2 regions of the Acetobacter persici genome follow, and region 1 is predicted to be linked to the other one. Evidence: predicted binding sites of a transcription regulator. Region 1 holds the regulator's gene; the other holds the start of a gene.
What was found. The regulator LexA, encoded in region 1, represses DNA repair genes until DNA is damaged. The targets are predictions, from matches to a motif close to TGTTCTANNTANGTTC.
Positions count from the first base shown of each region.

Region 2: the regulator LexA is predicted to act here: its motif matches at 1,618-1,633, upstream of recA (recombinase RecA).

Region 1 covers NZ_JAERKU010000003.1:147,822-152,034, reverse strand. Annotated here, with positions in the region: gene JK199_RS05075 (molybdopterin molybdotransferase MoeA) at 1-568, shown strand, start outside; gene JK199_RS05070 (carbohydrate porin) at 575-1,882, opposite strand; gene lexA (transcriptional repressor LexA) at 2,146-2,811, shown strand; gene bioD (dethiobiotin synthase) at 2,919-4,213, opposite strand, start outside.
Region 2 covers NZ_JAERKU010000008.1:53,079-57,291, forward strand. Annotated here, with positions in the region: gene JK199_RS10290 (gamma-glutamyltransferase) at 153-1,556, shown strand; gene recA (recombinase RecA) at 1,785-2,810, shown strand; gene JK199_RS10300 (GNAT family N-acetyltransferase) at 2,829-3,317, opposite strand; gene JK199_RS10305 (winged helix-turn-helix domain-containing protein) at 3,447-3,806, shown strand; gene JK199_RS10310 (glucan biosynthesis protein) at 3,883-4,213, shown strand, end outside.

The sequences.
Region 1 (4,213 bases):
AGATGCATTTCTGCTCCCCATCGCACGGGATAACGCAGCCTCTCTCTCCGCGGCGATCGGGCAGGCCCATTCGCTGGACCTTTTGGTGACCATCGGCGGGGCTAGTGTCGGCACGTACGATATCGTGCGCAGCACGCTTGAAGCGCACGGGCTGGATCTGAACTTCTGGAAAATTGCCATGCGTCCCGGCAGGCCGCTGATGTTCGGCCAGCTTGGCCACACCCCCGTTATTGGCCTGCCGGGTAATCCGGTGGCAGCGCTTGTATGCAGTCTGGTGTTTATTGCCCCGGCCCTGCGCAAGCTGCTGGGGCTGCCTGTTCCGGATGAAATGGAAACAGAACCCGCCCTGCTCGGGTCGGATATCGCGGAAAATGATCAGCGGCAGGATTTTGTGCGGTGCCGCCTGACTCCGCAGGCTGACGGACAGCTTCCGCTTGCCACTCCGTTCAGCTCACAGGATTCCGCTCAGCTCAATATTTTTGCCCAAAGTCAGGCTCTTCTGATCCGCGCCCCGTTTGCCCCGGCAGATAAAGCCGGAACACCCTGCCGTATTCTGCGCCTGCCCTGAGGCCTTTCAGAACGACACGCTGGAATGCAGCCCAAAAATCGCTTCATCTTTCACCCTGCGGCCTGCGGTATCCAGCACCCCGCCGCTGGGTGAGAGCATCCCCTGCAAATCAGGCTGGATCAGCAGCCAGCGTGTAGCCTGAAACTGGTACGTCAGTTCCAGATGGTATTCCGCATGCTGGGCCAGCGTCCCTGCGCGCCGCTCTGCACGGCGCAGTACAGGACTGGCCTCGCCATAACCAAAGCCAAGAGCCAGCACATCATCCGCGCGCTGGAAGGGCGCGTTGAGCACAAGCCCCGCATCCACAGCATTGGCAATCTGGTTACGATTTGCAGGGGGGGCCCATGTTGCCCGCACAAAGCCCGCGAGCGTCTGCACGCCAGACAGGCTGGCAAGCTCCTGATCCGCCACAGCATATAAAGTCCAGTTGCCTTTATGCCGCACAGAAGAATCGGCCTGATCCGGAAAGCGGCCCGTATCCCCATAGCCGCCCAGCTTATAGGTGCCGTCCCGCCCCCAGAGCTTTGTGTGGTACTGCGCTTCCAGAAACATCAGCACGCCGGTGCCAAAATGGAACCGGGTGCCACTTGGGTCCTGATTCTGGTTCCACGGATCTGCCTCATTCAGGAAACTGGCCCCGATCGGGTTATCATCCGCAACCGCCGCCAGAACCGTCCAGTCATGGGACAGAGCATATTTGAGCCGGAGTGCAGGCGTGCCCAGCGGTGCGGCAGGCCCCTGATCATACAGGTTATTATCCGGCACCATAGGCCAGGAAAATGAGGCGTTCATGAACTGCTGAGCGCCGTCACTCCCCATAAAATCATGGCTGAGGTCCAGCTTGCCAAGCCGCAGGTCCAGCTTGTCATGATCAAAGGTCTGACCATACCAGACCTCATAAAGCCGGAGATTGATATCCGCCTCAATCCCCGAGACCTGATTGAACACATACAGCGGCTGATTGCTGAAGGGATGCCCGCGAATATCCACGCCACTGATCCCGAGAGTGCCGAGCGGCAGATGCGTCAGACGGCCAAGGTCCAGCGAGAGCTGGCCCGTCGTCACCCCGATATAATTATTGGAGGGCTGGCTTCCGCCAACCGGAATAGCCCAGAATTCATTCTGGTCCGTGAGCTGAAAATCCACACCATGCTCAGCGAGAGTACGGCGCACACCGCCCCAGTCCTGCGTCAGACGGTCTTTAAAACTGAACGCATCCTCGCCAGACTGTGCATCCTGCGCTCCGGCCGGAGCCACATTCAGGGTCAGGCAGGCGCAGAACGCTGCCGGAACTGTGATAATTTTTCTAAACACAAAACCTGTTCAAAATTACTATGCTACCGGCTGAAAGAACGGCTCCGGGTCCTGTGGCCAATAGCAACCGCCACCCGCTTAAATCGCCATACTGCAAAGCAACAGGCCCGCAACGGACCCTTCTGTTCCACAACTTTACAGGCCCCGCAAAAAATACAGAAGCGCTTTTGATATGACCGAATAACCCCTTGACCCAAAAAGAGAACTTATGTAGAACAAAGTCTTATAAATACAAAAACGATCATCTGCTCCGGGGTGCCGCAATGCTGACGCGCAAACAGCACAAACTGCTTCTTTTTATTGATTCCCACCTCAAGCAGACGGGTTTTTCTCCTTCTTTTGATGAGATGAAAGAGGCCATGGGCCTGCGCTCCAAATCCGGTATCCACCGCCTGATTTCCGGGCTGGAGGAGCGCGGTTTTCTGCGCCGCCATCATCACCGCGCCCGTGCGCTGGAAGTCATCCACCTGCCGGAAATCATGCCTGCGTCCGAGACTCTCCCCGCCAACGTCGTGCGCGGTGATTTCTCCCGCCCGCAGACAGCGGCACTAAAAATCCCGCTTTATGGCCGCATTGCCGCCGGTCTGCCCATTGAGGCAATGGCCGAGACCGACACCTTTCTGGATATCCCCAAAGATATGGTTGGCTCAGGCGATTACTACGCTCTGGAAGTCACTGGTGATTCCATGATTGAGGCCGGAATTATGGACGGCGACCACGTTATCATCCGCCGCACGGAAGACGCCGAGAACGGGCAGATTGTCGTGGCGCTGATTGATAATAGTGAAGTCACACTCAAGCGCCTGCGCCGTAAAGGCAACACGATCGCGCTTGAACCCGCCAACCCACGCTATGAAACGCGGATTGTCCCGGCGGAGCGCCTGCATATTCAGGGGCGTCTGGCTGGGCTGATCCGCCAGTATCACTAAAGCGCCGCTTGTGCGGCAACCTCACCAAGCGACATGTCTTAGACGCAAGGATTGAGACCAGACCTGAGAAGGAGGGCGTGATTTTGATATCACGCCCTCCTTCTCACTCACACACTCTCCCTGCCTCCACAGACGGCATCCCATGAGGGAATGAGCCCGCTCAGCGTGCGCACCGTCTCCGGTGTAACAGCCTCCTGTTGTGGCAATTCAGCTAGAATCCGCACCTGCCCTTTTTCTTCAATCGTTTTGCGATTCTCAGGGTTGAGTGGCCCGCTCAGCACCACCCCGGCAACAGCCAGACCTCTGGCCCGCATGGCCTCCAGACTGAGCAACGTATGGTTGAGTGTACCCAGCCCGCTGCGAGCAACCAGCACCACCGGCAGCCCCCAGCGTTCTGCCAGATCAAGCATCATCAGCGTATCCGTGGCAGGCACCATCAGGCCGCCCGCCCCTTCCACCACCATCGGGCGTTCCGGGTTCTGCAACGGCAAAGCCAGAAGGGCCGGGTCAATTTCCGCCCCTTCTGCCTGTGCTGCGGCAAGGGGGGAGAGAGACGCCTGATAGGCTCCGGCGGGAGGAATACAGTCCTCCGGCAGACAACCACTCAGTTTTATAACGGTCGCAGTATCCCCTTCTTCATCCGCCAGCCCGCTTTGCAGAGGCTTCCAGTACAGGGCGTTCCATGCCCGCACCAGGCAGGCAGACGTCAGCGTTTTCCCCACGCCGGTATCCGTTCCGGTGACAAACACCCCGGCTCTTAGAGGTTTTTGAAAACAGCCGTACGCCAGATGCCAGGTAGCCAGAGCGCCGCTCGCATCAAAGCGTGCCATCACCCGCCGCAGGTCTGCCGGGGAGAACGCCGCGACACCCTCCCGCGGGACGGACGCTCCGGTTGCCTTCAGATGCCTCACAAAGGCGAGTCCGCTTTCAAAAGGCTGAACACAGCGCTCCGCCACCCACCGCCCCGCACACAGGCGGGGCTGCCACCCCTGCACGGTCCGGGCTTCCGGGTACTCCGGCGTGCCTGCCACAAGCCCTTCTGCCGCGCAGGCATTCTGCCATTCCGCAAATGTGCCATCCAGCAAGGTTGAAACCGCAATCACGCCACCGGGCGTCAGGCGCTCGGCCAGTGTTTGCAGAACAGCGGCGGGTTCGGCCAGCCACTGAAAGACCAGATTGCCGCAAATCAGATCAAACGAGCCCGCAACATCAGGGCGCGCGGCATCCATCTCACAAAACTGCACACGCTTCCCGACACGGTTGCGGGCACGTTCCAGCATCTTGGGGGCAATATCTGTCGCAATCAGTTCAGCCTCAGGCCACGTGTCATGCAGCATCTGCGTCAGAAAGCCAGTGCCACATCCCACTTCCAGAATACGGCGTGGCGCTTTGCCGGCCAGCC
Region 2 (4,213 bases), on a different contig from region 1:
CCGCTGGGATGGAAATGCCGCGTGTGTGTTGCTGCATGCCCGGAACAGCGGTAATCCAGAACAGAGTTTCAGACGCCCGGCATGCGGGCAGACCAGAGCAATGGAGACATCAAGGCGTGCCCGAGCATTTCATGAAGACCTGTTCAGCCCGGATGGCGTCGCTACTGATGGCCTGTTCCCTCACCATCCCCCTGACAGCCTGTAGCATTTTTGCGGATGATAGCCCGGCCCGGCAGTCTCACCCTGCCCTGACGGGGTTTGTGGGGGAAGTTGTTGCGGATGAACCGCAGGCGGCTCTGGTCGCGCGGGATGTGCTGGCGCAAGGCGGTAACGCGGCGGATGCCGCGGCGGCTCTGGGGCTGGCCTTGTCCGTCACCCTGCCCTCCCGTGCCTCGCTGGGGGCAGGTGGCGCCTGTCTGGCCTGGCGTCCGGGGGATGCGCAGGGGCAGGCCTTTGTTTTCCTGCCGCGCGCGGGGCAGACCCCCGCGCAGTCTGACCGCCCGGCAGCCGTGCCCATGCTGGCCCGAGGCCTGTATCTGATGCAGTTGCGCTATGGCCACGTTGACTTTGCGGATCTGGTCGTGCCCGCCCGTAATCTGGCGACGGATGGGGTGCCGGTGGGTGGTCTTCTGGCGTCCGATCTGGCGGCGGTGCAGACGCCGCTGCTGGCGGATGAAAAGACGCGCGCCATTTTTGCCAACAGCAACGGCACCGTTCTGGGCGCGAATGACCTGATGGTGCAGCCGCGTCTGGCCGGGGCGCTTGAGCGCCTGCGGATCGCCGGGGTGGGGGACCTGTATAATGGCTCTCTGGCGCAGAGCTTTACGCTGGCATCTCAGGCAGCGGGTGCGGGCCTGACACCGGCGGATATGCGCAGCAGCCTGCCTGTGGCGGAGCAGCCGCTGACCCTGCGCTCCGGCGGGCTGGATATCAGCTTCCTGCCGCCGCCAGCCGATGGCGGGCTGGGAACGGCCGCTGCTTATAGCGCGATGGATGACCACGGCCATTCCGGCGTGCGGGCGGAATCTGTTGTATCCGGCTGGCGCGCCCGTCAGACCGGCAAAGGGACCGCGATGACCGCAGCGGATGCGCAGGCCCTGTTGCAGGGTGGCAGCCTGCCTTCCGGGTCTGCTCTGCCGCCCCTGCCTGCGTCCACATCTTTTGTGGTGACGGACCGGACGGGTGAGACGGTCAGCTGCGGCCTGACCATGAACAATCTGTTCGGCACCGGCCGTGTGGCTGGCTCGACCGGGATCGTGCTGGCGGCCTCCCCCGTGCGGCGTCCGCTGCCATTGCTGACGGCGGCTATCGCGCATCAGGGCACCAGCCAGTTCCGCGCTGCGGCGACGGCTTCTGGCCAGAATGTTGCGGCGGATACGGCAGCCATTGCATTGCGGGCCGCGATTGCCGGGCAGCGCCCGACTGTGACGGACGGTGTGGGGCGCGCCAATTTTGTGTCCTGCCCTGCGGGGCTGCCGGGCGATTCCGGAAAATGCTTCGGGTGGACCGATCCGCGTGGCTCTGGCCTTGCGGTCTCTTCCAGCCATACCAAATAAAGTCTGTCGCGCTGGCGGCAGGAGGCAAGGCGGCTTCGGGCCGCCTGTTTCCGGCTTGAAGTGTTCTTGTTTTGTTTCTATAAGAACAGGCGGAAATATCATTTTTAAGGTGCCTGAGCGAGGATCGGGGCGTGATCCCGGTCATTGCCCGGTACGCGGCTTTTATGGCACGTCTTGAAACAGTGCAGCACTCCCGGCCGTAGTCGATGGCCACAGGAAAGGTGAATGATGGATAAGGCAAAAGCTCTTGAAGGCGCGCTCGGGCAGATTGAACGGGCTTTTGGGAAAGGGTCTGTCATGCGGCTGGGACAGCGCCCGAAGGAACAGGCGGACGTGGTTCCTACCGGCTCTCTGGGGCTGGATATCGCTCTGGGGATTGGCGGCCTGCCGCGTGGCCGTGTGATTGAAATTTACGGCCCGGAAAGCTCCGGTAAAACCACGCTGGCGCTGCATGCCATTGCAGAGGCCCAGAAGCGGGGGGGCACCTGCGCCTTTATTGATGCCGAGCACGCGCTGGACCCCGGCTACGCCAAGAAGCTGGGCGTGGATATTGATAATCTGCTGATCAGCCAGCCCGACGCGGGTGAGCAGGCGCTGGAAATTGCGGACACACTGGTGCGCTCTGGCGCGATTGATGTGCTGGTGGTGGATAGTGTGGCGGCCCTTGTGCCGCGTGCCGAGCTTGAAGGGGATATGGGTGACAGCCATGTCGGCCTGCATGCGCGGCTGATGAGTCAGGCGCTGCGCAAGCTGACAGGCTCCGTTGCGCGCTCCAACACCATGATGATCTTCCTGAACCAGATCCGTCTGAAAATTGGCGTGATGTTTGGCAACCCGGAAACCACGACGGGCGGGAACGCACTGAAGTTCTACGCCTCCGTGCGTCTGGATATTCGCCGCATCGGGTCCATCAAGGACAAGGATGAGGTGGTGGGCAACCAGACGCGGGTGAAGGTGGTCAAGAACAAGATGGCCCCGCCGTTCCGTCAGGTCGAGTTCGATATCATGTATGGTGAAGGCATCAGCAAGGTCGGGGAACTGATTGATCTGGGCGTGAAAGCCGGTGTGGTGGAGAAGTCCGGCGCATGGTTCTCCTATGACAGCCAGCGGATTGGTCAGGGGCGTGAAAACTCCAAGCAGTTCCTGCGTGACCATCCTGAAATGGCTGCCGAGATTGAACGCAAGGTGCGTGAGCATTCCGGTATTGTAGCGGAAGCCATGATGCTGGCCCCCGAACACCATGTGGAAGACTAAGCGGTTCTTTCCAGTCGTTTAGACCCAGCCTGAAACAGGCCGGGACAAAAAGCTGGCTTCGGGATCATACGAGGCCAGCACGGCTTTTTCAGCCTCTGAAATGTCTTCTGGCGTAAAGCCCTGCTTTAGCCAGAATGTGCGGGCTGGCCCGGTTGCTGTCAGGCTGAGCACCGGCAGATTTGCCTTTCGGGCAGCGTGTTCTGCCAGCCGGATGGCCTCTTTGGCGCGCCCCTGCCCCCTTACGGTTTCAGCCAGAGCAAGGTCATGCAGATACCAGCTTTCCGGCTGGGCAGGCAGATGGTGCAGAAGGCAGTTCAGACGCGGGGAGAGATGCCCTGCCCACGGGTGGCTTATCAGATAGCCATGCACCCCGCTGGCATCGGCCAGCACAAAGCAGCCTGACGGGGCAAGACTCAGCCGTTCTCTGAAAATATCGTCATCTTCCGGATAATCCGGGTGGATGTGTGCCGCGAGTGTTATGATGGCGGCAAGATCATCTGGTCTCATGGGGCGCCAGATGATATCTGCGTTGAGATGTGTCATGAGAAGATGGCCGGGGCGCGGGTCCGGGTAAAAGAAAACATCATGTTCTTATGATATCATGCAGAGAATGGGAACGCGAACGCGGGCAGGTGAATGACTGAGCGGTTAAGACTGACCTTGCGGGTGGATGCGGACAAAAAACCTGCTCTGGGGCATGGAAAAATTCGTCTGCTTGAGCAACTGGCGGAAACAGGGTCTATTTCTGCGGCGGGGCGCGCCATGGGGATGTCCTATCGCCGGACATGGCTGCTGGTGGATAGTCTGAACCAGATGTTCCGTGAACCGCTGGTCGTGACGCGGCCCGGCGGCGGCGGTGGCGCGTTTCTGACAGCCGAAGGCGAGGCTGTGGTGCGCTGTTACCGGGATATTGAAAAACAGGCGGCACAGGTTGCCGAGGCCCATCTTGCTGAACTTGAAAAACTCTTAACACCACAAACCGTGGAATGCCCTTAAAAAGCCGTATCGCACGGTGATTTTGTCACAAAAGAAATTTTTAGCCCCTAAATCATAGGGAATTCGGGAGTCTGGAGTGTCTTCATCTGTACAGCGGCGGGACTTAATTCGGATTGGCGCGGGGGCGACACTCGCTACTCTGGCTGGCGGGGTCGCCCGGCAGGCGCGGGCCGAAGGGCTTGAAGGAGCGACGGGTATGTTTGATGACATGACGGTGCGGCAGATTGCCCGTCGTCTTGCCAGTGCGCCCTATCACGGGCCGGACCAGACCTTGCCCAAAGCGCTGGATAATCTGAATTTTGACCAGTTCCGCAGCATTGCCTACCGGGAAGACCGGACGTTGTGGCATGATGACAGTCTTGCGTTTGATGTTGCGTTTTTCCCGCGAGGCTTTCTCTACCGTCCCC